DNA from 2 places in the Sphingomonas sp. SphC10 genome. Region 2 is predicted to be linked to the other one. Evidence: riboswitches for the same ligand, from Rfam matches in the RefSeq annotation. Region 2 holds a riboswitch; the other holds the start of a gene.
The links. Region 2 has a riboswitch for thiamine pyrophosphate ahead of ACWKSV_RS03500 (TonB-dependent receptor). Riboswitches for the same ligand answer to the same signal wherever they lie in the genome.

Region 1: linked by a shared signal. The riboswitch ahead of thiC (phosphomethylpyrimidine synthase ThiC) and the one ahead of ACWKSV_RS03500 (TonB-dependent receptor) in region 2 are both predicted to bind thiamine pyrophosphate.

What each region holds. Positions count from the first base shown of each region.
Region 1 is NZ_CM168044.1:2,717,491-2,732,682, forward strand. Features, by position in the region: gene ACWKSV_RS12370 (DUF8453 domain-containing protein) at 1-515, shown strand, start outside; gene thiC (phosphomethylpyrimidine synthase ThiC) at 527-2,374, opposite strand; TPP riboswitch at 2,423-2,513, opposite strand; gene ACWKSV_RS12380 (ferritin-like domain-containing protein) at 2,667-3,698, opposite strand; gene ACWKSV_RS12385 (ferritin-like domain-containing protein) at 3,733-4,713, opposite strand; gene egtD (L-histidine N(alpha)-methyltransferase) at 4,914-5,891, opposite strand; gene egtB (ergothioneine biosynthesis protein EgtB) at 5,894-7,165, opposite strand; gene ACWKSV_RS12400 (cob(I)yrinic acid a,c-diamide adenosyltransferase) at 7,205-7,768, opposite strand; gene ACWKSV_RS12405 (twin transmembrane helix small protein) at 7,773-8,000, opposite strand; gene gluQRS (tRNA glutamyl-Q(34) synthetase GluQRS) at 8,011-8,862, opposite strand; gene ACWKSV_RS12415 (HNH endonuclease) at 8,973-9,539, shown strand; gene ACWKSV_RS12420 (EF-hand domain-containing protein) at 9,557-10,015, shown strand; gene ACWKSV_RS12425 (hypothetical protein) at 10,093-11,352, shown strand; gene ppc (phosphoenolpyruvate carboxylase) at 11,472-14,147, shown strand; gene ACWKSV_RS12435 (OsmC family protein) at 14,165-14,557, shown strand; gene ACWKSV_RS12440 (chorismate mutase) at 14,600-14,956, opposite strand; gene ACWKSV_RS12445 (FMN-binding negative transcriptional regulator) at 15,089-15,192, opposite strand, start outside.
Region 2 is NZ_CM168044.1:761,561-776,752, reverse strand. Features, by position in the region: gene ACWKSV_RS03505 (phosphotransferase enzyme family protein) at 1-988, opposite strand, end outside; gene ACWKSV_RS03500 (TonB-dependent receptor) at 1,048-3,297, opposite strand; TPP riboswitch at 3,380-3,489, opposite strand; gene ACWKSV_RS03495 (S9 family peptidase) at 3,616-6,039, shown strand; gene ACWKSV_RS03490 (DUF885 domain-containing protein) at 6,228-8,027, shown strand; gene ACWKSV_RS03485 (M14 family metallopeptidase) at 8,037-9,845, opposite strand; gene ACWKSV_RS03480 (DUF2252 family protein) at 10,012-11,199, shown strand; gene ACWKSV_RS03475 (hypothetical protein) at 11,196-11,453, opposite strand; gene katG (catalase/peroxidase HPI) at 11,613-13,838, opposite strand; gene ACWKSV_RS03465 (PQQ-dependent sugar dehydrogenase) at 14,165-15,192, opposite strand, start outside.

The DNA of each region.
Region 1 (15,192 bases), 1.8 Mb from region 2:
ACCAAGGTGGTCAGCTTTTCCTTTTGCATATTGAGAACCTTGGATCGTCACCCGCCGAGAGCCTCCGCGTACATATCGATCGACCGCTGCATACCCAATTCAGCCAGATCAAACCGATAACAGACGCGCCACTCTTTAAAAATGGGGTTTCATCATTTCCCGCAAGGCATTCCGTTAAATTTGCCCTTGGCGTTTCATTTAATTGGCTGAACAAGGCAACCGACCGAACATTACATCCTACGACATTTAATATAACTGTAGAATACGAAACCTTCGGCAGGAAAATTGTAGACACCTTTCCTATCGACATGGAAAGTCTCTACTCGCTTTCCACGATTGACAAAGATTACCTTGAGGAATTTGGCCGGACTTTCCCGGATAAATTTGAAAGATCGATACGAGACATAACTCGATCGATCCAAGAGGCTGCCGAGCCCGCCCCGCGAGTTCCACGCAAGCGATCATGGCCTGAGTGGTTCTCGCAAGGCGTTTGGGCTAAACATCAATGGGACTGAAGTGAATTGAATCACTCCGCCGGAAGGTAAACCTCCCCGCCCTTCTCGCGGAATTTCTCGCTCATTTCCTGCATGCCCGCCTCGGCATCCTCCGCCGCGACGAAGGTGTCGACCGGCGCGTTCTGCTTGGCCGCGAATTCCCGCACTTCCTGCGTGATCTTCATCGAGCAGAATTTCGGGCCACACATCGAACAGAAATGCGCGGTCTTGGCGCCCTCGGCCGGGAGGGTCTGGTCGTGGTAGGATTCCGCCGTGTCGGGGTCGAGCGACAGGTTGAACTGGTCGCGCCAGCGGAACTCGAAGCGGGCGCGGCTTAGCGCGTCGTCGCGCATCTTGGCGGCGGGGTGCCCCTTGGCGAGGTCGGCGGCGTGGGCGGCGAGCTTGTAGGTCACCACGCCGACCTTCACATCGTCGCGGTCGGGCAGGCCCAGATGCTCCTTGGGCGTGACGTAGCAGAGCATCGCCGTGCCGTACCAACCGATCATCGCCGCACCGATGCCGCTGGTGATATGGTCATACCCCGGCGCGATGTCGGTGGTGAGCGGCCCGAGCGTGTAGAAGGGCGCCTCGCCGCACGCCTCCAGCTGCTTGTCCATGTTCTGCTTGATCTTGTGCATCGGCACATGGCCGGGGCCTTCGATCATGACCTGCACGTCCTGCGCCCAGGCGCGCTTGGTCAGCTCGCCCAGCGTATAGAGCTCGGCAAACTGCGCCTCGTCATTGGCGTCGGCGATGGCACCGGGACGCAGGCCGTCGCCCAGCGAATAGGCGATGTCGTACGCCTTCATGATCTCGGTGATCTCGTCGAAGCGTTCGTAGAGGAACGACTCCTTGTGATGCGCCAGGCACCACTTCGCCATGATCGAGCCGCCGCGCGATACGATACCGGTGACGCGCTTGGCGGTCAGCGGGATGTAGGGCAGGCGCACGCCCGCATGGATGGTGAAATAGTCGACGCCCTGCTCGGCCTGTTCGATCAGCGTGTCGCGGAAGATCTCCCAGGTCAGCTCCTCGGCGATGCCGCCGACCTTTTCCAGCGCCTGATAGATGGGGACCGTGCCGATCGGCACCGGCGAGTTGCGGATGATCCATTCGCGCGTGTCGTGGATGTTGCGGCCCGTCGACAGGTCCATGACCGTGTCCGCGCCCCAGCGGATCGACCAGACCAGCTTGTCGACCTCGGACGCCACGTTGGAGGCGACCGCCGAATTGCCGATATTGGCGTTGATCTTGATCAGGAAGTTGCGGCCGATCGCCATCGGCTCGGATTCGGGGTGGTTGATGTTGTTGGGGATGATCGCTCGGCCGCGCGCCACTTCGTCGCGGACGAATTCGGGCGTCACGTAATCGGGGATGTCCGCGCCGAAGCTCTCGCCGTCGCGGACATATTCCTTCAGCATCTCGCGGCCCAGATTCTCGCGGGTCGCGACATATTCCATTTCGGGCGTGATGATGCCCCGGCGGGCATAATGCATCTGGCTGACGTTCATGCCTGCACGCGCGCGCAGCGGACGGTTCAGGCCGGTGCGCGGGAATTGCGGCACGCCGCCCGAACGGTCGGGGCCAAGCTGGCCGTTATCCTCGGGACGGATTTCGCGGCCGTCATAGGCCTCGACATCGCCGCGCGCCTCGATCCAGTTGCGACGGATCTGCGGCAGGCCCGCCATGATGTCGATGCGCGCATTCGGATCGGTATACGCTCCGCTCGTATCGTACACGCGCAAGGGCGGCTCGCCCGAAGAGGGGTCGAGATGGATTTCGCGCATCGCGACGTTCAGCGGGCCGACGTGAATCTTCTTCGAGCCACGAATGGGGCCGGTGGTCACGCCAATTTCGGCCTTTGCGGGGATATCTGCCATAGTCGTCCACTCCATGCGGAGGAAACGGACCATGAGAGATGGGGCCGCTCCCTCCCTACGCCGGTGTCAGCCGGATCAGGTTCAGCGGGTCAGGGGCTCTTGCCCCCCTCTCAAGCGCAGGCCAGCGCTCCCCCGGGGATGGGCCCGTCATAAGCGACTTCGCGGCGGATAAGAAGCGGTTTTGCGTGAAGGTGGATCAGCCCCGCGACGCAAACAAAATGCCCCGACCGGCCAGGGGACTAGCGACCGATCGGGGCAAACGGCCCTTGGAGGGGACCTTGGGAAGGGGGTTTTAGCCGCTGGCGGCGCTGGTGCGGACGTTGCCGTTCAGGCCGCTGGGGAAGAAGCCGCCGCCGGTCACCGCCGCCTTGTTGAGATACACGACGTTCAGCACCTGGCCGGGGGTGCGGACAAAGGCGATGGCGTTGGAATCGGCGGGAACCAGGTTCGCCACCTGCGTGCCGTTCACCGTCGTCACGAGGCCCTGATCCAGGTCGGCCGAGCCGTCTAGGCTGTCGCGTGCGTCCGAGATCTTGCCCGCATTGGTGATCAGCGCCGAATTGCTCAGCCCCTTGCGGTACAGCGTCGTGCGGACCAGACCGGCATGATAGGCCTCGGCCGCGTGGATGCCCGCCGCCGCCTCGATGAAGGTCTTGTTGGTCAGCAGGGAGACGCCGCCCATATAGGCGGTGACGCCGACATCCTCGAACAGGAAGGCGCCGAGGAGGAAGGCTTCGTCCGAGGCATAGGGGTCGAAAGTGCCGCTGGTGATCACGCCCGCCGCCAGCGCCGCCGCCGTGAACGCGCCGCTGGCATCGCCCGACAGGTTGATCGCAGGCTGCGCCACCGCCGCACTGCCCAGCGCCGAGCGCAGGAAGTTGACATGCGCGATCTCGTCATAGGCGATCTCGCGCGCATATTGCGCGACGATCGGGTCCTTGAACTGGACCTGACGCGGCTGCCCCGCGCCGTTGGTGGCGCTGGTGTTGATCGCGACCGCGCCCTGCGATCCGGTGCCGGTCAGCGCCGACGACGGCAGACCGGTGCCGAAGGCGGCATAGCTATAGAATTGCGCTTCCAGATATTCGAGCTGGAGCGCGAAGTTCAGCACATCGGCATCCGTCACCGACCCGGTCGGGGTGGTGGTGGGTGTCGGCGTGGGTACGACGATGACGTTGTCGCCATCGTCACCGCACGCGCCCAGCATCGCCAGGCCGCCGACGGCGCCAGCCCCGGCGGCCATACGCATGAAACGGCGACGATCGGACCGGCGCTTGGCGGAGGCTTCTTCGATAACCTCGAGAATGCAGCGTTCTTCGCTCATGATTCAAATCCTCTCCAGAGGAGGAAAAAGGGGATCAGTTCGCCACGCTCGCGCGCAGATTGCCGTTGACGCCGGCCGGGAAGAACCCGCCCAGCGTGGCGGCCGCCTTGTTCAGGTACACGATGTTGAGCACCTGCCCTGGCGAGCGGCTGAACGCGATGCCGTTCGTATCGAGCGGCACGATGTTGGACACCAGCTGTCCGTTGACCGTGGTCTGGGCGATCCCCTGGTCGAGGTCGGTCGAACCGTCCAGGCTGTCGCGCGCATCCGAAATCTTGCCTGCGGCGGTGATGAGCGACGATTCCGGGTTGGGATCGGCATATCCGCGGGCATAGAGCGTCGTGCGCACGATGGCCGCGTGATAGGCCTCGACCGCCAGAATACCGGCAGCCGCCTGCAGGAAGGTCTTGTTGCTGATCAGCGGCGAGGCGCCCTTATAGGCGGTCACGCCGACATCCTCGAAGATGTACGCGCCCAGCAGGAAGGCGGTGGGCGAGCTATAGGGATTGAAGGTGCCGCTGGTAATCACGCCCGCGGCCAGCGCCGCCGCCGTGAACGGGCCATTGGCATCGCCCGAGATGTTGATCGCGGGTTGCGCGACCGCCGCACTGCCCAGCGCGGTGCGCAGGAAGGCGACATGCGCCGCCTCGTCCGCCGCGATCTCGCGGGCATATTGCCCGACAATGGCGTCGTCGGCGCTGCCGGTCGCGAAATTGACCTGCTGGCCGCCGGTCACGGCACCCTGGGTGCCGGTGCCGGTCAGCTGGTTGGAGGCCAGGCCGGTGCCGTTGGCGGCAAAGGCATAGAACTGCGCCTCAAGATATTCGAGGTTCAACGCGAAGTTCAGAATGTCGGTGTCGGTGATCGTCGACTGGGCCCCGGCCTTGCCTGCCAGGGAAAAGGCGGTCACGCCGGCGGCTGCCGCGCCCATCGCCGTCTTGAAGAATTCGCGCCGCATATTGCGGCGCTCGACCCGTGCATCGAACGCGTCGAGCAGTTGTGCGCTTTCCGTCATCATGCTCCTCCCGATCAGGAACCAGCGGCCAGCTCTTCTGTTATGATGTAACGATCAGAAGTACATGCCGTGGGGTTTTGCCAAGGCCTGCTTTGTGAGCAAGGTCTTGGCCGAACCGGAAGTCAAAACGTCGGCTCTGACGAAAAGACGCATCGAACTAACAAAAATCAGATTTTAATCGTGATGCCACGACAGGACGTTCATGGTGCAAGCCGAGCCGATTGTGCTTCGGCCAGATAGACCGAAAACAGCTGATCGGGGTCCGTCCAGTCCTTCACCGGGGTCCAGCCCCCCGCCCGCAGCAGGATCTTTGCATCGCGCGGGCCATATTTGTGGCTGTTCTCGGTATGGATCGTCTCGCCCGCCGCCATGGCGAAGGGGCGACCTTCGATGGTGAAGTCGACATCCTGCTGGGCCGCCAGATGCATCTCGATCCGCGAGCGGTCGTCGTTCCAGATGGCACGATGGCGAAAGGCATCGACTGGGATGGTGCCGTCCAGTTCGCGGTTGATCCGGTCGAGCAGGTTGCGGTTGAACGCCGCCGTCACGCCTGCCGCATCGTCATAGGCGGGGACCAGCACGTCGCTGGGCTTGGTCCGGTCCATGCCGATCAGCAGCATCGCCCCCTCGCCCAGCGAGCCGCGCATCGCGCGCAGCAGGTCGGTCGCCATGGCGGGCGTCATGTTGCCGATGGTCGATCCGGGGAAGAACCCAAGTTTCGGCGCATCCGCCACCATTGCGGGCAGCGTCAGCGGGCGCATGAAATCGCCCTCCAGCGGATGGATGGGCAGGTCGGGAAACGCCTGTTGCAGCCCGCGCGCGGACTCGCGCAGGAAGTCGCCCGAAATGTCGATCGGCACATAGGCCGAAGGCTCGACACAGCGCAGCAGAACCGGCGTCTTGGTCGAGGAGCCCGATCCGAATTCGACGACCGCGCGCCCCTTGCCGACATGCGCGACCAGATCGGGGCACATGGTCTCCAGGATCGCCGTCTCGGTCCGCGTCGGATAATATTCGGGCAGATCGGTGATCGCCTCGAACAGCTCGGACCCCTTGCGGTCGTAGAACCAGCGCGCGGGGATGGCGCGCGGGCGACGCTCCAGCCCGGCAAGGACGTCGGCGCGGAAGGCGGGGTCGGCCAGCGACATCTGGCCGTCCTCGATCTCGGGCTTCAGCATGCTTAAAGATCCTTTGCCAGGCGGACGCCGGTGAACTGCCAGCGTTGATGGGGGTAGAAGAAATTGCGGTAACAGGCGCGGGCATGGCCCCGCGGCGTCGCGCAGCTGCCGCCGCGCAGGACGAACTGCCCGTTCATGAATTTGCCATTATATTCGCCGACCGCGCCCTCGACGGGGCGGAAGCCGGGATAGGGGCGATAGGCGCTGCCGGTCCATTCCCAGACATCGCCGAAAAAGGCCGGGCCACCCGAGGAGGGGCGCGGCTCGATCGCGCCCGCGCGGTCCAACTGGTTGCCGCCCGATGCGTCGAACGACGCGGCCGCCGCTTCCCATTCAAACTCGGTCGGCAGTCGCGCGCCCGCCCAGGTGGCGAAGGCATCGGCCTCGTAGAAGCTGACATGGGTGACTGGCGCGGCGGGGTCGATCGGACGCCGCCCGTCGAGCCCGAACCGGGTCCAGCCGCCGTCGCGCTGTTCCCAATAAAGCGGCGCGGCGATGCCCTCGCTCTTTACCCAGGCCCAGCCGTCCGACAGCCAGAGCCGTGCGTCATGATAGCCGCCATCGTCGATGAACTGCATCCATTCGGCATTGGTGACGGTGCGGTCGGCCATGGCATGGCCCTGAAGCAGCGCCTGATGACGCGGCCCTTCGCAATCGAAGGCGAAGCCCTGCCCGTCATGGCCGATCTCGACGATCCCCGTCCTGCCCTCGATCCAGCCGATCGGACCGGGCATGGCGACAGGGGCTTTCGGCTCGGGCGGGTAGATTGCCGGTTCCAGCGGGTTTTCCGAGAACAGGTGCAGGATGTCGGTGACGAACAATTCCTGATGCTGCTCCTCGTGGTGACAGCCCAGCGCCACCAGTTCGAGTGCCTCGGCGGGCAGGTCGGGCAGTGCCGCCAGCAATGCGGCATCGACATGGGCGCGATAGGCGCGCACCTCGTCCAGCGTCGGCCGGGTGATCATCCCCCGGCGATGGCGCGCATGGCGCTTTCCCTCCGCCTCGTAATAGCTGTTGAACAGGAAAGGAAAGCGCGGGTCGTGCAGGCCGTAACCCGGCACATGATCGCGCAGCACGAAGGTTTCGAAGAACCAGGTGGTATGCGCCATATGCCATTTGGCGGGCGAGGCGTCCGGCATCGACTGGACGGTCGCATCGGCATCGGACAGGGGCTCGGCCAGCGCCAGGGTCAGAGCGCGGACCGAGCGATAGCGGGATGCCAGGGAATCGGCAGGTGTCGGGGTTGCCGCAGAGGACGGCACAAGGGTCGGCATTGGGCGCTCCCCGGGATAGCGGGAAACGCGGTCGGCCCCTTACCGTACCATGCGTGCCCCTCCTGGAACCCAAAGAACGTCCGATGCGCCGCTTTGGTTCATCGTGCGCGCGGCGACGAAAAGCCAATCCGACAATCGGTTGAGATAGGCGAGCGCGGGCGGGTTGATCGCCTCCTGCCCGGCCAGCGCCACGGCGGCGCGCTCGGCCCGCCGGGCGATGGCGCGCGCCAGATGCAGATGCGCGGACGCCGCGCTGCCGCCGGGCAGGATGAAGCTGGTCAGCGGCGACAGCGACGCATTCATCGCGTCGATCTCCGCCTCCAGCCGCGCGACCTGTTCGGGAATGATGCGAAGCGCCCCCTCCACCTCTTCGGGCGTGGCAAGATCCGCGCCGAGGTCGAACAGGTCGTTCTGAATCATGGTCAGTCGCTCGGTGAGCGGCCCTTCGACCGATAGCAAGGCCACGCCGATCGCGCTGTTCGCCTCGTCCACCTCGCCGATCGCGACCATGCGCGTATCCGCCTTGGAACGGCGCGATCCGTCGACCAGCCCGGTCGTGCCTTCGTCGCCGGTGCGGGTGTAGATTTTCGTCAGCTTGACCAAGGGATCAGGTCCGCCCCGCCATGAACAGCAACAGCACGACCACGGTGATCGCAAGCGCCTGGAAGAAGATACGCTGCTGCATCATCCGGTTGGACTTGAGCTGCGAGGCGGTCGGCCCCTCGCCCTTCGCCTCGGCGGTCGCCTCCTGAAGAAAGGTGATGATGCCGCGCACCAGCGCGACCAAGGTGGCGAGCATCGCCGCGATCAGCAGGATCACGAGAAAAGTGGTCATGCCCTTGAGCTTACGCCTCCCCCAGCCGAAATCCAGCGGGAAGCATATTGCGCCGCAGCGCATCCGCCAGCGCGCGGCCGTCCTCCCCCGCCTCCCGCATCGCCGCCAGGGCGGGCGCACCGTGCCGCTTGGCCAGACGCTGGCCGTCCGTGCCGACGATCAGCGGGTGGTGGTGATAGAGCGGCGTCGGCAGGTCCAGCAGCGCCTGGAGCAATCGGTGGACATGGGTGGCGTCGAACAGATCGACTCCCCGCACTACATCGGTCACGCCCTGCGCCGCATCATCGACCGTCACCGCCAGATGATAGCTGGCGGGGGCATCCTTGCGCGCCAGGATGACGTCGCCATGGGCAAGCGGATGGGCGACGACCTCGCCCGCATATTCGTCCTGCCAGGTCAGCGGCCCGGCACGCTCGACCGCGCGTGCCATGTCCAGCCGCCAGCTGTGCGGCTCGCCCCTCCGCGCGGCGCGCGTCTCGGGCGACACATGGCGGCACGTCCCCGGATAGAGCGGCGTCGCGCCATGCGGCGCGGACAGGCTGGCGGCGATTTCGGCGCGAGTGCAGAAACAGGGATAGAGCAGGTCGGCCAGCCGTGCCTGCGCCGCCGTATAAAGGTCCAGCCGCTGGGACTGGAAGGACAGGTCGTCCCATTCCAGCCCCAGCCATTCCAGGTCGCGCAATATCGCATCGACATGCTCGGGACGACTGCGCGTACCGTCGATATCCTCGATCCGCAGCAGGAAGCGCCCGCCGCCCGCACGCGCCAGATCGAACGCACGCACCGCCGACAGCGCATGGCCCAGATGCAGCCGCCCGGTCGGGCTGGGCGCGAAACGCGTGGTGCGTGGCGCTCCACTCATCGCCCGCCCTCTTGACCGCGATTCCAATAGCATGTTCTCATACGCCCGAGTGTCATAGCCATGTCACGCGCTTGCGCGAATAGCGTCGGCGTACATCGATGGGAGGAGCTGTGTTTCATCCCGATTTGATCCGACACCCGGACAGTTGTCCGGCGCTCGTACTGAATGCGGACTATACGCCGCTGTCCTATTATCCGCTGTCGGTCTGGCCCTGGCAGACCGCGGTGAAGGCCGTGTTCCTCGACCGGGTGGATATCGTCGCCCATTATGAGCGCGAGGTGCGCAGCCCGACCGCCAAGGTCAAGCTGCCCTCGGTCATCGCGCTCAAGCAATTCGTGAAGCCGTCGCAATTCCCGGCCTTCACCCGTTTCAACCTGTTCCTGCGCGACCGCTTCTCCTGCCAATATTGCGGATCGCACCGCGACCTGACCTTCGACCATGTCATCCCGCGCGCGCAAGGGGGGCGGACGACCTGGGAGAATGTCGTCACCGCCTGCGCGCCCTGTAACCTGAAGAAGGGCGGGCGCACCCCACGCCAGGCCGCCATGCCGCTGCATATCGAGCCGATCCGCCCGACAAACTGGCATTTACAGGAACATGGCCGCAGCTTCCCGCCCAATTATCTGCATGAAACATGGCACGACTGGCTCTATTGGGACGTTGAGCTGGAAGCGTAACGAAGCGGGAGTGTCGAATGCGTGGATGGGCAAGGGGCCTGATCAGCCTGGGATTGATGGCACTGGCCGCCACCACGACCGCCTGTGGCAAAGAGGCGGAGAACCGCGCCGAAGCCGACCGCGCCGCCGCCAAGGCGGGCTTCGTTCCGCCCTCCGTCACGTCCCGCGTCGACTTCGGCAGCATGATGGCGCGCCGCTTCCGCGAACTCGACCGCGACGGCAACGACATCATCACCGCCGATGAAATGCCCACGACCAATTCGCGCCTGTGGGAACTGGACCGCAACAAGGACGGCGAGATCACCGAGAGCGAGTTCTTCGAGGGGATGCTGGCACGCTTCGACCGGATGGACCTGAACCGCGACGGCACCGTCACCTCCGAAGAACGCGAGGCATCGCGCACCGAACGACCCGCGACACCCAGCAATCCGGTCGCGACGGGCGCGAACGCGACCCCGCCGGGGAATGCGAACTGACGCCACGGCGCCCGATGCAGAAGCCCTAGGCAGGGCCGACACCTTGCGTCAGATTATGCGGATTGGGGGGCATGATCATGCGCAAGCTATGGATGACGGTGACGCTGATGGCCTGTGCAACCACGCTGTCGGCCCAGGAACCCCAAAAGAAGCCGCCCTTTGCCGATCGCCTGGCGCAGGCCCGATCGCATTTCAGGGTCGACGCGACCGGACTGCACGGCCCAGGCGCCACGACCATCGCCGATGCCGTCACCAAGGCGCGCTATGTGATGATCGGTGAGGATCATCTGTCGCGCGAAATCCCGATGTTCGCGCGCGGTCTATGCCGTCTGATGGCCCCGGACGGGCTGCACGCCTTTGCCGTCGAGACGGGGCCCGAGGCCGCCCGGATCGTCAACGCCCATCTCCGCCGCCCCGATCGCGTCGCGCACCTTACCGCGTTCATGCAGACGCATCCCGATGGCATGGCCTTCCAGAATGGCCGTGACGAAAGCGACATGGCGGCCGATTGCGCCAAGATGGCCGGGCCCGACTTCGCGATCTGGGGCCTGGACCAGGAATTCTTCGGCGCGTCCGGCTTTCTGCTCGAACAGATGCAGGCCGCACACCCCGGCCCCGTCGCCCGCACCGCGATCGCACGGCTGGTCGAGCTCGACCGCGCGGCCAGCCAAAAGGCCATGGCATCGGGATCGGTCGGCGATCTGCTGATCTTCACGATCGGCGAGGCCCAGCTGGCCGACGCGGACGCCGCCATCCGGCGCGACGGCGGGCAGCGGGTTCGCGAGCTGTTCGACAGCCTGGTCGAGACGCGCGCCATCTATCTGGGTCAGAATGACGATGGCTATGCCTCGAACGGACGCCGTGCCCGTCTGATGAAGCGGACGCTGGTGAGGCATCTGGCCGAGGTCCCCAAATCGGCGCGGGTCCTGTTCAAGTTCGGTGATCTCCACGCCGCCAAGGGCGTCAACGGGCTCGACCAGCGAGACCTGGGCAATTTCATCGCCGAACGCGCCGAGGGTGAAGGCGCCGAGTCGCTGCACATCGCGGTCTATGGCGCCAGAGGCGTGCACGCCCTTTACAACGGCGTGGGGCGGCAGGTGCGGACCGAACCCTTCGTCATGACCGACGATGCGGACTATGCCTGGCTGAAGGACGCGCTGGGCGGGCTCGATAGCGGCTCTTCCGAATGGATGCTGGTCGATCTGCGCCAGCTTCGTGCCCATCCACCCAAGGATATGCCGCCGACATGGCGCCAAAAGAGCCTGCAATTCGACCTGCTGGTCGTCGCGCCGACGCTGACCCCGTCGACATTGATGGGATCGCAGGCGGCTCCTTAGCCCTGACCAACCTTAGGTCGAGGCGTAATATCCCGTAATTGCCACACCTCGATATTATACCAAAATTACCCTGCGCAATCGGTTGACGCCTGCCCTATTGCGTTGCAGCAATAGCGCCCATGACGACCTTGCCTCCGATCGCCAACAATGCCGATATCCGCTTCCTGGGCGCCCAGCTCGGCGATGTGATCCGCCGTTATGGCGGCGACGCGCTGTTCGAGGCGACCGAGGCGATCCGGCGCGCCTCGGTCGATCGCTATCGTGGGCTGGGCGAGGACGGGTCGGTCGACCTGCAACTGGAGAAACTCGCCCTCGACGAGACACTGGATTTCGTGCGCGGCTTCATGCTGTTCTCGATGCTCGCCAATCTGGCCGAGGACCGGCAGGGCATTGCGCGGGAGCCGGGCACGGACATTGCCGAGGTGCTGGCGACGCTGTCCGAACAGGGTATCGACCGCGAGGCCGCGATGGAGCTGCTGGCGCAGGCGCTGGTCGTCCCGGTACTGACCGCGCACCCGACCGAGGTGCGGCGCAAGAGTATGATCGACCACCGCAACCGCATCGCCGAACTGCTGGCGATGCGCGATGCGGGCCGTGACGTCACGCCCGATGGCGACGATGTGGACGCGGCGATCGGCCGCCAGATCGCACTTCTCTGGCAGACGCGCGTGCTGCGCCGCGAGCGGCTCTACGTCACCGACGAAGTCGAGACGGCGCTGTCGTACCTGCGCGACGTGTTCCTGCCGGTACTGCCCGCTTTGTACCAGCGCTGGGACAAGGCGTTCGAGGCGCGCGTGCCCGCTTTCTTACGCCCCGGTTCGTGGATCGGCGGCGACCGCGACGGCAATCCCTTCGTCACCGCCGAGTCGCTGACCACCGCGCTCGCGCAAGCCGCCGACGCGGTGCTGACCCATTATTGCGAGGGCGTCCACGCGCTGGGCGCCGAGCTGTCGATCTCGACCGGCCATGTGCAGGTGGACGAGGCGGTGCTGGCGCTGGCCGATGCCAGCGGCGACGACGCGCTGAGCCGCTCGGACGAGCCCTATCGCCGCGCGCTGTCGGGCATTTATGCGCGGCTTTCGGCCACGCATCAGAAGCTGACCGGCAAGACCCCGCCGCGCCCCGGCCGCCTGACCGGCGAACCCTATCCCGACCCGAAGGCGCTCCGCACCGATCTGGTCGCGATCGCGCGGGGGCTGGCCGCACAGGGCGACGGGGCGCTGGCCAGCGGCGGCGCGCTCGGGCGGCTGATCCGCGCGGTCGAGACGTTCGGCTTCCACCTCGCCACGCTCGACCTGCGGCAGAATTCGGCGGTGCATGAACGCGTCGTCGCCGAACTGCTGAAGGTGGCGGGCGTCGAGGCGGACTATCTGGCCCTGGACGAGGAGGCGCGTGTCGCGCTGCTCCGTCGCGAACTGGCCAATGCCCGGCCGCTGTTCAGCCATTATGCCGACTATTCGGACGAGACCCGCTCCGAACTGGCGATCGTCCAGGCCGCCGCCGATGCCCATGCCACCTATGGGCCGAAGTGCATCACCAACTATATCGTCTCGATGGGCAAGTCGGTGTCCGACCTGCTCGAAATCAACCTGATGCTGAAGGAGTTCGGCCTCTACCGCCCCGGCGAGCCCGCCACCGCCGCAATCATGGCGGTACCGCTGTTCGAGACGATCGAGGATCTGGAGGCAGGCCCCGAGATCATGCGCGCCTATTTCGCGCTGCCGGAGATTGCCGCGATCGTCCGCGCGCGGGGCCATCAGGAGGTGATGATCGGCTATTCGGACTCGAACAAGGATGGCGGCTATCTGACCTCCACCTGGTCGCTGTCCAAGGCGTCGAGCGCGTTCCGCCCGGTCTTCGACGAACTGGGCGTCAGGATGCAGCTGTTCCACGGGCGCGGCGGCGCGGTCGGGCGCGGCGGCGGCAGCGCCTTTGCCGCGATCCGTGCCCAGCCGCATGGCACGGTGCAGGGCCGCATCCGCATCACCGAACAGGGCGAGGTGATCGCGGGCAAATACGGCACGCGCGATTCGGCACTGACCAATTTGGAAGCCATGGCGTCGGCGACGTTGCTCGCCAGCCTGGAGCCGGACCGGCTGTCGGCGGCGGACACAGCGCGCTTTACCGCCGCGATGGAGGAACTGTCGGCGACCGCCTTCTCCACCTATCGCGGGCTGGTCTATGGCACCGAGGGTTTCCGTACCTTCTTCCGCCAGATGACCCCCATCGCGGAAATCGCGGGCCTGAAGATCGGCAGCCGCCCGGCCAGCCGCAAGAAGTCCGACGCGATCGAGGATCTGCGCGCCATTCCCTGGGTGTTCAGCTGGGCACAGGCCCGCGTCATGCTGCCGGGCTGGTACGGCGTCGGCACCGCGATCGCGAATTTCGAGGACAAGGCGCTGCTCGCCGAGATGGCGAAACACTGGCCCTTCTTCGCGGCCACGCTGGCCAATATGGAGATGGTGCTGGCCAAGTCCGACATCGGCATTGCGCGGCGCTATGCGGGGCTGGTCGAGGACGAAGCCCTGCGCGATGCGATCTTCGGGCGAATCCATGACGGCTGGCACCGCGCGCGCGACGGCCTGCTGACCGTCACCGGCCAGACACGCCTGCTGTCCGACAATCCGGCACTGGAGGCGTCGATCCGCCTGCGCCTGCCCTATATCGAGCCGCTCAACCTGCTCCAGATCGAACTCATGAAGCGCCACCGCGCGGGCGAGGACGATCCACGCATCGGCGAGGGCATATTGCTGTCGATCAACGGCATCGCCACGGCGTTGCGCAACAGCGGCTAAGCGCGGTGGCGGATTTCGTGATTCATTACGAGGGCGGCCTGCGCTGTCATGTCGCCCATCCCGATAATGGCGCGGTGCTGGTCATGGACGCGTCGCAGGAACTGGGCGGGCGCGGCGAGAATTTCTCGCCCAGCGACCTGCTGTCGGTGTCGCTGGGCGGCTGCGTGCTGAGCATTATGGCGATGGCGGGCCGCGTCGCCGGACTGGAACTGGCGGGCGCGACGGCGACCGTGACCAAGCAGATGGGCAATGCGCCACGCCGGATCACCACGCTGGGCGTCACGGTCCGGGTGCCGGGGCGATATGATACGGCGCAGCGCAAGCGACTGGAGGCGGCAGCGGCCGCATGCCCGGTTCATGCGGTACTGGGAATCGACGCGCCGATCGCGATCATGTGGGACGAGGACTGACTTTCGCAATCCTCCCTGCAAAGGGGAGGAAGAGGCTCGAACCTACCGCCTCTTCTGCCGCGCTTCCTCCGCCGTGAACCCCTCGATCATCGCGCGGAAGGTCGCTTCCGCCACTTCCGGGCTTACCCCCTGCGTCACGGCCTTTTCCCGGATGCGCGTCAGAATTTGCCGAATCCGCGCCTCGTCCCGCACGGTCGCGGCTGAGGACTTGAAGCGCCCGGCCTGCGCCACATAGCGCGACCGCTCGGCCATCAGGCGCAGGATCTGGTCGTCGATCCGGTCGATGTTGGCACGCACTTCGCCCAGAGTCCGGCAGCAGGGCGTGGCAGGCACCTCTGCCGGGGCGGGCGCGGATAGCAGGATGGCGAAAAGCGTGGAGCAAACGGGCAACAGGCGCATCCGGAGTCTCCGACATGGACGGATATCCGGCCCGGTAGGGCCGCATTTCTCCCGCCACCAGTGACATCGCCGTCACGTTGCGGTGATCCGATTCCTCCCCTTCCAGGGGAGGAATGAGTCGGATGATCCGCCTTACCCCGCCCGGTCGCGCTCGGCCTGTTCCATCACGGCCGCCATCGCCCGGTCACCAGGCACGTCCGATGCCGCCAGTCCGGCGATCACGCCGCGCCGATTGG
Region 2 (15,192 bases):
CGGGATCACCAACTACCCCGGCAAAATAGTCGATCTCGGACAAGGCGAACTCGATATGCACCAGCGGCAGGAGCCGAACGATCGTCTCCTTCGCGACGGCATCGAGCGGGCGGATCGTTTCATATCCGGCGATCAGAGACAACGCGGCCATGGGATCGGCGATATGGTCGGCCCGCCCCTTCCCCAACTCCAGCCAGGCAAAGGCCGTCCGTTCGATCGCGGTCGCCAGATCGTGCACCGAACAGGTCCGGTCGGCCAGCCCGAAGTCGAACACGGTTTCGACCTGGCCGTCCGCTGCCCAAAGCAGGTTGGAGGGATGCCAGTCATTATGGGTCCACAAGGGCCTTTGCAGGGCCAGCAAAGCCGCAAGCCCTTCGCCCGACGTGGCAAATAGCGGCGCCAAGGCATTATGCCATGGCCGTTTTTCGAGAAACGCCCCGAGCGCAGGCCGGGCATCGACATAGGCCTGAGCCGCCGCTATCGGATCGACGGCGGACAGGATCGAGAGGCTGCCGACCAGAGGCTGCACGATGCGCGCTGGAGCGGCATAACCTTCGGAAGCGCGATGCAACCGCGCGAGTGCGACCCCGGCGGCATGGGCATGGCCATGGGACTGAAAGGGCGTCCAGGACAAACAGTCCCGATACAGATCCTCTCCAGGCGCCCGCCGGTGAAGCTCATAGGTCCAGTCGCCCCGCGCGATCGCACTTATCCCTTCCCCGGTGCGCAACAGGTCCGGCACGGGCATTCCGGCGGCGGCGAGATGGGCGATGAAGCCATGCTCCTCCGCCAGTCCCGCCACGCTCCGCACCCGGCGATCATGCCGCTTCAGGAGCAGCGCATCGCCGCCGGTATGGATCAGCGTCGCAGCGGAAAAGGGGCGCGGCGAATGCCAGTGCAGCGCTTCGATCGCGGGTGCATCTGGAAAGCACGCCAGCACCGCCGCCGCTTCGTCGGGTGTGATGGCGGGCCAGGTGGGCGCTTCCATCGCCAGCCCCATGCCGTGCACGCGGTGTGCCCCGCCTGGATCGCCTGCCCCGCTCATCCTCAGAAGGCGCGCGACACGGTGGCGACCACCGCCGCACCGCCGCCGACATAATAGCCCGGCGCATTGCCCGTAATGACCGTTCCACCGCGCCCGATCGTATCGCGAGCGTTGGTGGTCACCGCCTGGACACCCGCCAGGACACGCGGATTGGTGACGTTGATTGCGTTCATTCGCAAATCGGTCCGCTTGCCGTCGAGCCAATCGGCCAGATGCACGCCGACCGCGAGGTCCAGCGTCGCATAGCCGGGAATGCTCTCGTCATTCATGAAGGTGGCATATTGGCGGCCGACATATTTGCCCGCGATGCTGCCGAACAACAGCCCATCGTCATAGGTGCCGCCGCCGCCGATCTGGAAGGTCGGGCTCGACACCGCGCGCTTGCCCCGCGTCGGCAGAAAGTCGGTGCCCACCGGCAGATCGTCGTCGATCCGCGTGCGCAGATACTCGCCCGAGACATAGACGCTGACGCCCTTGGCGGGGCGATAGTCGATCTCGCCATCGACGCCGTAAGAGGTCTGCCCCCCGGCATTCAGCGTCGAATTGACCAGCGCACCGCCATTGTCGATCACGGTCGCTAGCTGGCGGTTGCGAAATTTATAGTGAAAGCCGGTGACGGACGCCGACAGGCTGGGGCCGATATAGCGATAGCCCAGTTCCTGCGACACCGAATATTCGTTCTTCAGCGCATCCGTGCCGCGCGTTGTGACCACGCCGCCATAATAGCTGTCGTAAAGCGTGAACTCGTTGGGCGTGCGGAAATTGGTGGTGATGTTGGCGAACAGCTGCTGCCGGTCGTCGATGGCGTAGTGGACGGCAGCACGCGGCAGGGCGACGAAGCTGTTGCGCCGGACCGCGCTCTGCGGCCCCGGCAGATAGTTGCGCCCGTTGCGCAGCAGGTCGACGCCCTTGAAGCCGATATCGACCGTCAGGCGCGGGGTCAGCGCGATGCTGTCGGCTAGGAACACGCTCTTCGTCACGGTAACGGTACGCTGGTTCTCATAGGCGAGCAGACGGCCATCGGCGGTGCGGATCGCACGGGCACGATAGCCCCAGCGGTCGGCGGGGCGGCCGTCCGCATCGACCGACGTATAGGTCTGGGTCACCCGGTCGGTGCCGTAATCGAACCACAGCCCCGCCGTCAGCCGGTGGATGCCCGCCTGCAAAGTCAGCTTGGCGACCTGCCCGGCCCGCATCTGGTCGCCGGTGTAATTGCCCAGCACCGTCGCCACGCCGTCCACCGCCCCGGGCAAGGTGATCGCTTGGGTCAGTTCCTCATTGCCCAGGAAGTTGCCGGTCGTCGCCAGCTGCGTGCCGTAAGGCGAATTGCCATAACCGAACTGGAGATAGCTCGTGCTGTCAAAGGTCAGCCGGTCCGAGAGCACCAGATGCACCGGTGCCGAGGCATAGAGATTGCGGAACGGCGCGCGGTACAATTCCCAGTAATCGGTATCGCCCGGCGTATAGCGCGCGTCGTAATTGAACCTGCGCCCTTGCGCCTGCCACTCTGCCAGCGTCGGGCTGGGGTAAGCGGAGGAATTGGCGTCGTTGTACGACAGCGCCAGGCTGGCGCGGTTGCCATTCCCCCATTCGCGCAACAGCTTGGCATCGACATGCTGGCGCGTGTCATATCCCGCCCCCCGCCAATTGTCGGCGCGCGTATTGGAATAGGAGACGAACGCCTTCAGGCCCGTGCTCCCGATCTCCCCCGTATCGACCCGGACGAAGACACGGCGCATGGCATAGGAACCGAGCGCCAGGTCGGCGAGCAGCTGCCGCGTCGCCTTGGGATCGTCGAGGCTCAGCGACAGCAAACCGCCCGCCCCCACGACGGTCGGCGCATCGAGATCCACCGATCCCGGCGACAGCGCGATGCGACGCAGATTCTCGGTATCGGCGAATTGCGAGGGATAGGCGTAATAATAGCCGATATCGTTTTGCGGCGCGCCCTCCATCAGCACCCCGATCTCGTCCTGCCCCAGGCCGCGCAGTGTCAGGCTGGAACTGGTCGACAGGCCGTAAGGGTCGCTGGACGCGACGTTCGCGCCGGGCAGCAGGTTGACCAGCTGGAAGGCGTTCTGGGTCGGGGCCTGCTTGACGATGAAGTCGGTCGCGACCTCGCTGACCGCATTGGGCGCGGTCTGATCGGGCAGCAGGCCTTCGGGATCGCGGTGGCCGATCACGCGGATATCCGCAGAGGCATCGGGGGCTTGCTGCGCCAAGGCGGTCACCGGCCACGCGGCGGACAGCATCAGGGCCCCAAGGCGGATCATCGTCTGATCGCGCGAAATCACAACCGGCATCGTCTCTTCGTCCACTTCACGGAGGGACGACGGAAGAGCCGCGTACCCTCCCTACGCCGGTATGACCCGGATCAGGTTCAGCGGGTCATGGGCTGCTGCCCATCTCTCAACCGCGCATCAGCGGCCCCCCGGGGATGGCGCCGTCTAGGCGGTTATGCGCCGCATGCAAATGCTTATCGCCTCTGGCCTTGCCGCAAACCCCGAAAGGACTGGCAGGCCCGACGCGGCCGTGGCACATGATCCGCCATTCATCATAAGGGGTTACGAATGCGCGCTGGTGCCTGCCTGATCGCTCTGCTGCTTGCCACCACTGCCCATGCGCAGACGCCCGGCACCACCTATCACCGCGCACCCGATGCCATTGCCAAGGCGCTGGAAAACCCGCCGACCCCGGCCGTCGCGGTCAGCCCCGACCACCGCACGCTCGCGATCCTGGGTCGTGAGAACCTGCCGACGATCGCCAATCTGTCCAAGCCGATCCTGCGCCTCGGCGGCTATCGCATCGATCCCGTGACCAATGGCCAGGCCGAAGTGCGTGTCCAATGGCTGAATGCGCTGAGCTTCAAGGACATCGGCAGCGGCCGGACCGTTGCGGTCCAGTTGCCCAGCGGGATGCGCTTCGCGTCGCCGGACTGGTCGCCCGACGGCAGCCGCCTCGCCTTCTATGCGCAAGGTGCGGACGGCCTGTCGCTCTGGGTCGCCGAGCGCGATGGCCGGGCGCGGGCGGTCGCACGGGGGCTGAACGGCGCCTTCGGCACGCCGTTCGTCTGGATGCCGGACAGCCGGTCGCTGGTCGCCTATACGGTTCCCGCCGGGCGTGGGTCTCCGCCCGCCGCCGCGACGACGCCGACCGGCCCGATCGTGCAGGAAAGCAGCGGCCGGACATCGGCTGCGCGCACCTATGAGGATCTGCTCGGCGACGCGCATGACGAGGCGCTGTTCGACCATTATTTTACCGGACAGCTCGTCCGCATCGGCCTGGACGACACCGCACGGCCGATCGGCACGCCCGGCCTGATCCGTGATTTCAGCGTCTCGCCCGATGGCCGCTACCTGCTGACCGAGAGGCTGAAGCGGCCCTATTCCTATCTGCTGCCCGCCCGTTTCTTTCCGACCGAGATCGCGGTTTCGACCATCGATGGACAGCCGGTGAAGACGCTCGTCGACCGCCCGCTCGCCGACGACCTGCCGGTCGATTTCGACGCGACGGTAAAGGGCCCGCGTGAGGCGGAATGGCGGTCCGACGCGCCCGCGACCCTGGTCTGGGCCGAGGCGCTGGACGGCGGCAACCCGCGCGTGAAGATCGCCTTCCACGACAAGGTCATGATGCAGGCCGCGCCTTTCGACGCGCCGCCGGTCGAACTGGCCCAGACCCCGGCGCGCTATGCGATGACGATGTGGGGCGATGACGGCTTCGCCATGGTCGTCGACCGTGAATGGCGCAGCCGCACCGAGCACCGTCTGGCCGTTGCACCGTCGCGGCCGGGGCAGAGCCGGATGCTGCTGACCCGCAATTATCAGGATCAATATGGCGATCCGGGCCGCCCGATCCTGGAGGAGAATGCGGCGGGCAAGCCTGTGATGCGCTTCACGCCCGGACATGACGGCATCTATGTCACCGGCGACGGCGCGACCAAGGCGGGGGCTTTCCCGTTCCTCGCCACCATGACGCTGGCCGGTGGCGAGCAGAAGCGGCTTTGGACCGCCAAGGCCCCCTATTACGAACCGGTCGTCGCGATGCTCGACGACAAGGGCCCGCGCATCCTGACCCGGCGGGAGAGCGCGACGCTCGCCCCCAATTACGTGATCCGCACCGTCAAGGGCGGCGGGGCGAAGGCGATCACCGCCTTTGCCGACCCCGCCCCCGTCTTCGCGGGCGTTACCCAGCGGACGATCACCTATAGTCGCGCCGATGGCGTGCCGCTGTCGGCTACTCTCTATCTGCCCGCCGGCTACGATGCGAAGCGCGACGGGCCGCTGCCGACGCTGCTCTGGGCCTATCCGGCCGAATATACCGACGCCAAGGTCGCCGGACAGACGGTCGACCAGGGCAATCGCTTCGTGCGGCCGCGCGGGATCAGCCACCTGTTCCTGCTGACCCAGGGCTATGCGATCCTCGACAATCCGGCGATGCCGATCATCGGCGAGGGCGGCGCGGAGGCGAACGACACCTATGTCAAACAGCTGCGCGAGGATGCCCAGGCGGCGGTCGACGCGGTGGTGAAGCTGGGCGTTGCCGACCGGACCCGCATGGCGGTCGGCGGCCATAGCTATGGCGCGTTCATGACCGCCAATCTGCTGGCCCATACCGACCTGTTCCGCGCCGGGATCGCGCGATCAGGGGCCTATAACCGCACCCTGACCCCGTTCGGCTTCCAGGCCGAGCAGCGCACATACTGGCAAGCGACGCCGACCTATACCGAGATGAGCCCCTTCACCTATGCGGACCGGATCAAGGCGCCCATCCTGCTCATCCATGGCGGTGCCGACGACAATAGCGGCACCTTCCCCATTCAGTCGGAGCGGATGTACGCCGCGCTGAAGGGCAATGGCGCGACCGTCCGCTATGTCGTCCTACCGAACGAACCGCACGGCTATCGCGCGCTGGAATCGACCGAGGAGACACTGTGGCAGATGACCGACTGGCTCGACCGCTACGTCAAGCCGAAGCAGCCAGCGGCAGCGAACTGACGGGCATTCATGGTGCGTGGTCATACGGGCGTTTGACCATCGGCCCTCCAAACGCGCGCCTCCCTCGCCCCTCACAGAGGGGAGAGGGCAGGTATTTACACGGACGATCCGCATCATATGCCCGCTTGCCCAGCAGCCACTTTGTCGCCTAGCTTCCCGTAAATAGCTTTATAACGGGGAAAAACGGCATGGATCGTCGCAACTTCATTATGTCCGGCGCGGCCACCGCCGGGCTGACCATGTTGCCCGTGCGGTCCGCCTTCGCGCAGTCGCCTGGCGACGCGCGATTGAACACCGCCTTCGATCAGGTCCTGGCGGAGACGGTGCGCGAGTCGCCCGAATTCGCGACCTCACTGGGTCTGGACACCGGCCGGAATGCCGACCTTCGCCACCAGCTGGGCGACAACAGCTATGGCGCGATCGCCAAGAACCTGGCCCGCAGCCGCAAGGCGCTTGCACTCGTCACCGCTGTCGACCCCGCCTCCCTATCGCCCCAGGCGCGGATCGATCGTGAGGTCGTGCTCTACAACATCAAGTCGAACATGATCGGCCCGGAGCAGTTCGGCTTGTCCTCGCCCCAGGGACCCTATCCGATCTCGCAGCAGGACGGCGTGTATTTCTCGCTGCCCGACTTTCTGGCCTCGACCCATCCGGTGAAGACCGCGGACGATGCCGAGGCCTATCTCGACCGGCTCGCCTTGATGGGGCGTCAGCTCGACAACGAAACCGACGTGCAGCGGCGTGAAGCCGCCAAGGGCCGCCTAGCGCCCGACTTCTCACTCGACCTCGCGCTGGGCCAGATGGCGAAGCTGCGGTCGCCCGCCGCCGCCAACAGCCAGCTGGTCCAGGCGCTGACCCGCCGCACCGACGCGGCGAATATCGGCGGTGACTGGAAGGCGCGCGCGACCCGGATCGTGGCGGAACAGGTCTATCCCGCGCTCGACCGCCAGATCGCCCTGCTGCGCTCGCTACGCCCCTCGGCCCGCAGCGCCGCGGGCATATGGGCGCTGCCCGATGGCGAGGCGATGTATGCCGCGGCGCTCGCCCAGGCGACCACCACCACCCTGTCACCCGATGCGGTGCATCGCATGGGCCTGCAGCAGGTCGCCGAGCTGACCGCCCAGCTCGACACGATCCTGCGCGGCCAGGGTCTGACCCAAGGCAGCGTCGGTGCGCGCCTCGATCAGCTCAACCGCCAGCCTGCGCAGCTATACGCCGATGACGACGCCGGGCGCGCCGAACTGCTTGCCAGTCTCAACGCCAGCGTAAAGGCGATGCAGGCCCGCCTGCCCCAGGCGTTCACGAACCCGCCCAATGCCGCGCTGGAAATCCGCCGCGTCGCGCCCGAAATCCAGGACGGCGCGCCCAACGGCTATTATTTCCGCGCCCCGCTCGATGGTTCGCGCGCCGCCATTTACTGGATCAACCTCAAGAACGTCCACGACTGGCCGAAATACACGCTGCCCAGCCTGACCTATCATGAGGGCGTGCCGGGCCATCACCTTCAGATCTCGACCGCCCAGCGTGCGCCGACCCATCCGTTGCGCAAGATCGCTTTCTTCAATGCCTATCTCGAAGGCTGGGCGCTTTATGCCGAGCAATTGGCCGACGAACTGGGCGGCTATGCCTCACCCGTCGAACGCGCGGGCTATCTCCAGTCCTTCCTGTTCCGGGCCGCGCGACTGGTGGTCGATACGGGCATCCATACCAAGCGCTGGACGCACGACCAGGCGACCAAATATCTTGTCGACACGGTCGGCTTCGCCCCCGGCCGTTCGCAGCGCGAGGTTGAGCGCTACTGCGTCTCGCCCGGCCAAGCCTGCAGCTACAAGATCGGCCATGCCGCCTGGCTGCGGGCCCGCGAAAAGGCCAGGGCGATCGCTGGCAGCCGTTTCGACCTGAAGCATTTCCACGACGTGCTGGAAGCGGGCGCGATGCCGCTGTCGATGCTCGAGCGTATCGTCGAGGAGCGGGCGCGCGCGGTCTGACGCCGCGCGTCAGTCCACCTCGCGCGCGATCGGGTAACGAAGCGGATAGGGATGCCCCGGCCCGGCCTCGGCATAAAGCCAGGCCAGCCGGGCGTCCGCGTCGGCGGCGAAGGCGGGCTCTTCCTTGATCTTCTGCTCAAAGCGACGCTTCACATCGGCATCAGTGTCGAGAAGTCGCTCTCCCAGAGCGGCGAGCACATAGGCGTCGGTATTGGGCGCCGGTGCCAGCATCTCCGGGAAAAAGCCCCAGGCCAGGAACGAGTCCTGGCTTTCGGGTTCCAACAGGGCGGCGGCCAGCAAGCCCAGCGGTTGGTCGGCCGGAACACGGACACTGCCCGCCGACATCTCCTGCTCGACACTGGCATGGGCGAAGCGTGCGGTGATCGGATAGCGTCCCTCATTGGGCTGGGACAGCTTCGGGTCGATCAGTTCGACCCGGTCGAGCTTGCGGATCTGCGGCGCCTGTATTGTCTCGAACCGGATGCCGTGCAGGCGGAGCCGTTCGATCACCTCGGTCTGCTCGGGCGGAATCCACCAGGCCTTGGGCAGGCGAACGATTTCGACCGGCTGCTGCCCGATGATCGGCATCCGGAAGGTGATCGGCTTGCCCAGCCAACGCTGCTCGTCGCGCCCGGAGGCGGGTGATCGATAGGTGTCGAATGCGACGCCCTTGAAATTCTCGATCCAGCCGATCGGCGCGGCGGCGGGTTTCCACCGTGTCAGCAACTCGGTGGGGCGGCTCGCCCGGTCGGCGGCCTTGGCCTGGGCGATACGGGCGTGATCGGTGGCGGCGACCTTCAGCGCGGCTTCCAGCAGGACATAGGTCCCCAGAACGCGCTGACGATAGGGTTTGAGCATATGGTTCTCGACCAGCACGGTCGGCATGCCGATGAAATCGCCATAGCCGGTCGAATAGCGCGGCCCTTCGGGGCTGTAGCGTATGCCCTTTTCCGGGTGCCGCGTATCGATCGGGCTGGGATAGATGATCGGAATATGCCCCGCCGCCGTCAGCGCGGTCGAAACCGCCGGACCGAAGCGACCCTCCAGCCAGTCGGCGGTGGCACGGTGCCGCGCATAGGTGCCCCAACCGGCATAGGTGAAGGTCACGTCATACTGCATGTCGAAGCCTTCACTGACATGACAGTCGATATAGAGGATCGGGTCGAGCGCGCGGATCAGGCCGATCATCGCGCGCGATTCCGGCGCATCCAGCTTGGCGTAATCGCGATTGAGGTCGATATTACGCGCATTGGCATCCCGCCCCTTTTCGGCCGGGCCCCGGATATGCGGATAGTTGTAGACGCTCCTCTGTTCATGCCCGTCGATATTGTAGATCGGCACGAACACCAGATCGACCTGATCGAGCAGATTGTCCTTCCCGCGCAGCGCAATATCGCGCAGCAGCATCAGCCCGGCATCCTTGCCGTCGATCTCGCCCGAGTGGATGCCGCCCTGCACCAGCACGACGGGCTTGCCCGCACCCCCCTTGCTGGCGCGGACATAGATCATCTCGCGCCCCTGGGTGGTTTGGCCGAACGTCTCGACGCGGATGAAGGGTGACGCCGCTTGCAGACGTGCGAGCCATGCCCTCACCTCGGCATAGCGCGGCGTCGTCCGGAAACCCGATGCCTCGACCGGGGTGATCCAGGGATCGCCCGCCTTTGCGACCAGGGCTTCGCTCTTCCCGGACCATGGCAGTGTCGGCGGCAGGCGCGCGGGCTGCTGCGCATTCAGACTGCCTGCCGTCGTCAGCAGCAAAAGGCCGAGAAGGGGAGCACGCTTGGTCTGCAAGGCAGCACTTTCAAAGGGGACCGACATGAAGCCGCCGCTGTATGATACGATATAGCGTACCGCAAGCCGGTGCTTGTGCCGGCCCGATATCGCTTATGTGGCGACAGCCCAAATCGCGCCGCCAGCAATGTTTTGTTACTTTCGGCGCGCCGTCACGTTGTCGTGAAGTAACTCGTTCGAGGTCCCGTCACACATGCCCTTTCCCGCCGATCGCAATGCCATTCTCGAAGCCCGTCGTACGCTGAAGATGGCGCGATCCGCCCATGCCTATGTCCGCGGCAACACGGCGAAATTCTACGAATGGCTGGCAGCGTCCAAGACGGCGCGGCGGGTGCCCCAGGGACCGGCGATCTGGATTTGCGGCGACTGCCATCTGGGCAATCTGGGGCCGGTCGCCGATGGCCGTGGCTCGGTGGAAATCCAGATCCGCGATCTCGACCAAGCCGTAATCGGCAATCCCGCCCATGACCTCATCCGGCTCGGCCTGTCGCTGGCCACGGCGGCGCGCGGCTCCGACCTGCCCGGTGTCGTGACCATGCGCATGATGGAGGCGATGGTCGAAGGCTATGCCACGGCCTTTCGCGGTCCCGATCGCGACGATCCCGACCTCGACTCCGAGATCGTCCGCAGCGTCGAGCGTGAGGCCCTGGGTCGGCGCTGGCGCCATCTGGCCAAGGAAAGGCTGGACGCGGTCGAACCGCTTATCCCGCTGGGCAAGAAATTCTGGGAGTTGTCGCCCGACGAACGCGAGGCACTGACCGCGCTGTTCGCCGACGAACGGGTCGGTGCCATGGTGCTGTCGCTGAAGGGCAAGCCGCAGGACCGCGAAGTCCGGCTGGTCGACGCTGCCTATTGGATGAAGGGGTGCAGTTCGCTCGGCCTGCTGCGCTACGCCGCGATCGTGGCGCTCCGGACGCGCAAGGGTAACTGGTCGTACGCGCTGGTCGATCTGAAGGAGGCGACCGATCCCATCGCCCCCGCAGCGCCCGGCGCGGAAATGCCGAGCGACCCTGCGGAGCGGGTGGTGACCGCGGCCCGCCATTTGTCCCCCTATCTCGGCGAGCGGATGATGCCCGTCACGATGCTGGACCGCTCGCTCTTCATCCGCGAACTGACCCCGCACGACATGAAACTGGAGGTCGATCAGTTCAGCCAGGGCGAGGCGGTTCGCGCCGCCCGGCATCTGGCTTTCGTCGTCGGAACCGCCCATGCGCGTCAGATGGACGCGGCCGCCCGCTCCGAATGGCTGGCGATGATCGAAGCGGATCGGAGCGGTACGCTCGACACGCCGTCATGGCTCTGGGAAAGCGTCGTCACGCTCTCCGGCAGTCACGAAACGGGCTATCTCGAACACTGCCGACGCTATGCCATCGCCGCCTAGCGATCCGTCGGGATTGACCCGTTAGCCTCGGCGATCAGGCGCGCCATGCGCTCGGCGTCCTTGGCGACCTGTTCGTCGTCCAGTTCGCGGCGCAACCACCGCACCTCGTGAAGATTGCCATGCTCGTCAAGCTCACCGCATCCGATCCGCTTGCCATAGTCCAGCAGCGCGCACGTCGCCCCGGGGACATGCGCCCGGACGATCTTCTGCACCTCATCGATAACATAGTCGCCGGAACCAGCAATTTGCGTCATATCATCCTCTGATCGAACCTCGGGATAGCATTCGCATCGACGCGCACGAAGCCGTTTCTTCGCCCCTCCCCTATCGGACGGCGTAGCGGGCACGAAAAAGGGGCACGGTGCCCGGACCCAAGTCCGGTGCACCGCGCCCCCGCAAGGCAATCGACGGGCTTAGCTGGCCTGGTTGGCCGACACCGGCTTGGCGGTCACGTCGAAGCGATCGGCGTTCATCACCTTCACCCAGGCCCGCACGAAGTCGCGCACGAACTTTTCCTCATGCCCGTTCTCGGCATAGACCTCGGCGGTCGCGCGCAGCTGCGAGTTGGAGCCGAAGATCAGGTCGGTCCGCGTCGCGCGCCACTTTTCCTGGCGACCGCCACGGTCATAGCCAATGAACTTCTCGTCGCTCGACGCATCGACCAGATCCCAGAAGGTATCATTGTCGAGCAGGTTGACGAAGAAGTCGTTGGTCAGCTGACCCGGACGATCGGTCAGCACGCCTTCCGGTGCATCGCCGAAATTCGCGCCCAGCACGCGCAGGCCACCGACCAGCACGGTCATCTCCGGCGCGGACAGGCCCAGCAGCGCCGCCCGGTCGAGCAGCAGCTCCTCGGTCTTCACCGGGTTGCGGGTCTTCAGATAGTTGCGGAAACCATCGGCCTGCGGCTCCATCCACTTGAAGCTTTCGACATCGGTCCATTCCTGCGTCGCATCGCCGCGACCGCCAAGGAACGGGACGCTGACGTCGAACCCGGCATCACGCGCCGCCTTCTCGACCGCCGCCGAACCCGCCAGCACGATCGCGTCAGCCAGCGACATGTCGCCGCGCAGTTCGTTCAGCTTGGCCAGCACCGTCTGGAGCTGTTCGGGCTCGTTGACCGCCCAGTCCTTCTGCGGGGCCAGCGCGATGCGCGCGCCGTTGGCGCCGCCGCGATGGTCCGACCGGCGATAGGTCGACGCCGAGGCCCAGGCGGTCTTGACCAGTTGCGCGACCGTCAATCCGCTGGACAGCACCGCGTCCTTGAACGCGGCCACGGCCGCATCCGACGGTGCCGTGCCTTCGGGCACGGGATCCTGCCAGATCAGCGTCTCTTCGGGAGCTTCCGGCCCGAGATAGCGGATCTTCGGCCCCATGTCGCGGTGGGTCAGCTTGAACCAGGCGCGGGCAAACGCATCGTCGAGCGCCGACTGATCGTCGCGGAAACGCAGCGCGATCTCGCGGAACTCGGGATCCATCTTCAACGCCATGTCGGCGGTGGTCATGATCGTGGGCACGCGCTTGTTCGGGTCGCGTGCGTCGGGGGCCATGTCCTCCGGATCAGGGTTGACCGGGGTCCACTGCTTGGCACCCGCCGGGCTCTGCGTCAGCTCATAGTCGTACTTGAACAACAGCCGCAGATAGTCGCCGGTCCACTGGGTCGGATTGTTCGACCAGGCACCCTCGATACCCGAGGTCGTGATATGGCCCCGGCCGATCTCCTCGCTGTCGGTCAGCCAGCCGAGACCTTGCTGGTGGATCGCTTCCGAGGCGGGGTTCTTGAAGCCCGTGGGAGGCTTGGCACCATGCGCCTTGCCGAAGGCGTGGCCACCGGCGGTCAGCGCCACCGTCTCTTCCGAGTTCATGGCCATGCGCTGGAACGTCGCCTTCATGTCGCGCGCCGAGGTCAGCGGGTCGGGATTGCCGCCGGGACCTTCGGGGTTGACGTAGATGAGGCCCATCTGGATCGCGGCGAGCGGTCCTTCGAGCTCGGGCAGTTCCTCGGTGATGCGGGTCTGCGCACCTTCGTCGACCCACAGCTCCTCGGCGCCCCAGAAGGTGTCACCCTCCGACGCATAGACATCCTTGCGGCCGCCCGCGAAGCCGAAAGTCGGGCCGCCCATGCTCTCGATCGCGACATTGCCCGCCAGGATGAACAGATCGGCCCAGCTGATATGCTTGCCGTATTTCTGCTTGATCGGCCAAAGCAGGCGCCGCGCCTTGTCGAGATTGCCGTTGTCCGGCCACGAGTTGAGCGGCTCGAAACGCTGCTGCCCCGAGGACGACCCGCCGCGCCCATCGGTCACACGATAGGTGCCGGCGGCGTGCCAGGCCATGCGGATCATGAAGGGCCCATAATGGCCATAGTCCGCCGGCCACCAGGGCTTGCTGTCGGTCATCAGCGCGAGCAGGTCCGCCTTGACCGCGGCATAGTCGAGCGTGTTGAACGCCTCGGCATAGTCGAAATCCTCGCCCATCGGATCGGGCGAGATGCCGTGCTGGTGCAGCATGTCGATCGGCAGCGCATCGGGCCACCAGTCCTTGTTGGTCCGCCCCAGCAGCGACCGCGCCTTGACCTCGCCGCCGCCCTTGCCGCCCATCGGGCAACCGCTGCCCTTGGGCTGTTCGTAATCGGCCATGTCGGTGTCCTCTTCCAACCGGTGTTCCTATGGGAGCGAAGGTGCCGCATCGGACAACATGCTGTCCAAGCGATTTTTCGGGCCTGACAGATTTCATTAATCGATCACTATCGGCACCGTGCTCATGGAACAGAATGCCTATGACCGCGACCGGTTGCAGAATGACAGGACGGACCATCTGTCGGGTCGCACGTCCCAGCCCGCTGCCGGGCAGCGGGGAATGACGACCGTCCGCCCCGCCCTGAAAAGCGGGAACGGACGGTGCCCATCAACAAGCGCGGGTAAGACCGCCGGGCGATCTTCCTCCGGCCCGACGATCCGGCGACTTACGCCGAGCGTCGCGACGACAATCGCAGCAACCGGCCGCCATCGCCATCCTCCAACACCCACAAGGCGCCATCCGGACCGGCCGTCACGAAACGGATGCGGGCCCCCATGTCCCAGCGTGCCGCTTCCCGTGGCTTGATGCCGTCGAACGTGATCTGCACCAGCAGGTTCGATCCCAGCCCGCCGACAAAGGCCGAACCCCGCCATTCGGGGAACATGTTGCCCCGATAGAAGGTGAAGCCCGCAGGTGCGATGACCGGGTTCCAATAGAGCGCCGGTTGCCGGAACTGCGGCTTGGCGTCGGGACGCGGGATCGGCTTGTCGTTGTAATTGTCGCCATAGGAGACCAGCGGCCAGCCGTAATTGGCGCCGGGTTCGATCAGGTTGAGTTCGTCGCCGCCCTTTGGCCCCATCTCGGTTTCCCACAGCCGCCCCTGATCGTCGAAGGCGAGGCCGTAGGGATTGCGCAGGCCGCTCACCCAGGTTTCGGCCGGGGTCAGGTTGGGCGCGGGCATCGTCGCCTGCCGGACCTTGGCGGTGGCGGCGGCGACCGTATCCTCGGGCGGATCGATGATGCCGATGCTCGTCGCGCCGGTCTTGCCCGCCGCCGGATTGCCGGGCGCGGGCTTGCCGTCCAGGGTCAGGCGCAGGATCTTTCCGAGCGCCTGATCGGGGTCTTGCGCCGGGGTGAAACGCTGCCGCTCGCCCACCGTCAGGAACAGATGCTGGCCGTCCGGCGAAAAGGCGATATAGCCGCCGAATTGTCCGCCCGCCCCGCGCGGCAGTTGCCGCCAGATCACCGACAGGTCCGCCAGCGAGGCGCCCCCTGCCCCCTCCATCAGCGTCGCGCGCGCGAGGGCCAGCCCGTCGCCGCCTTCGCCCGGCTCGGCATAGGTCAGATAGACCTGACGATCCTGTGCGAAGGTCGGCGATGCGATCACGAAGAGCAGGCCGCCCTGCCCTTCATGATGAACCACCGGCACGCCGCCGACCGGGGTCTTGGCCCCCGCCTTCGTCACCAGCCACA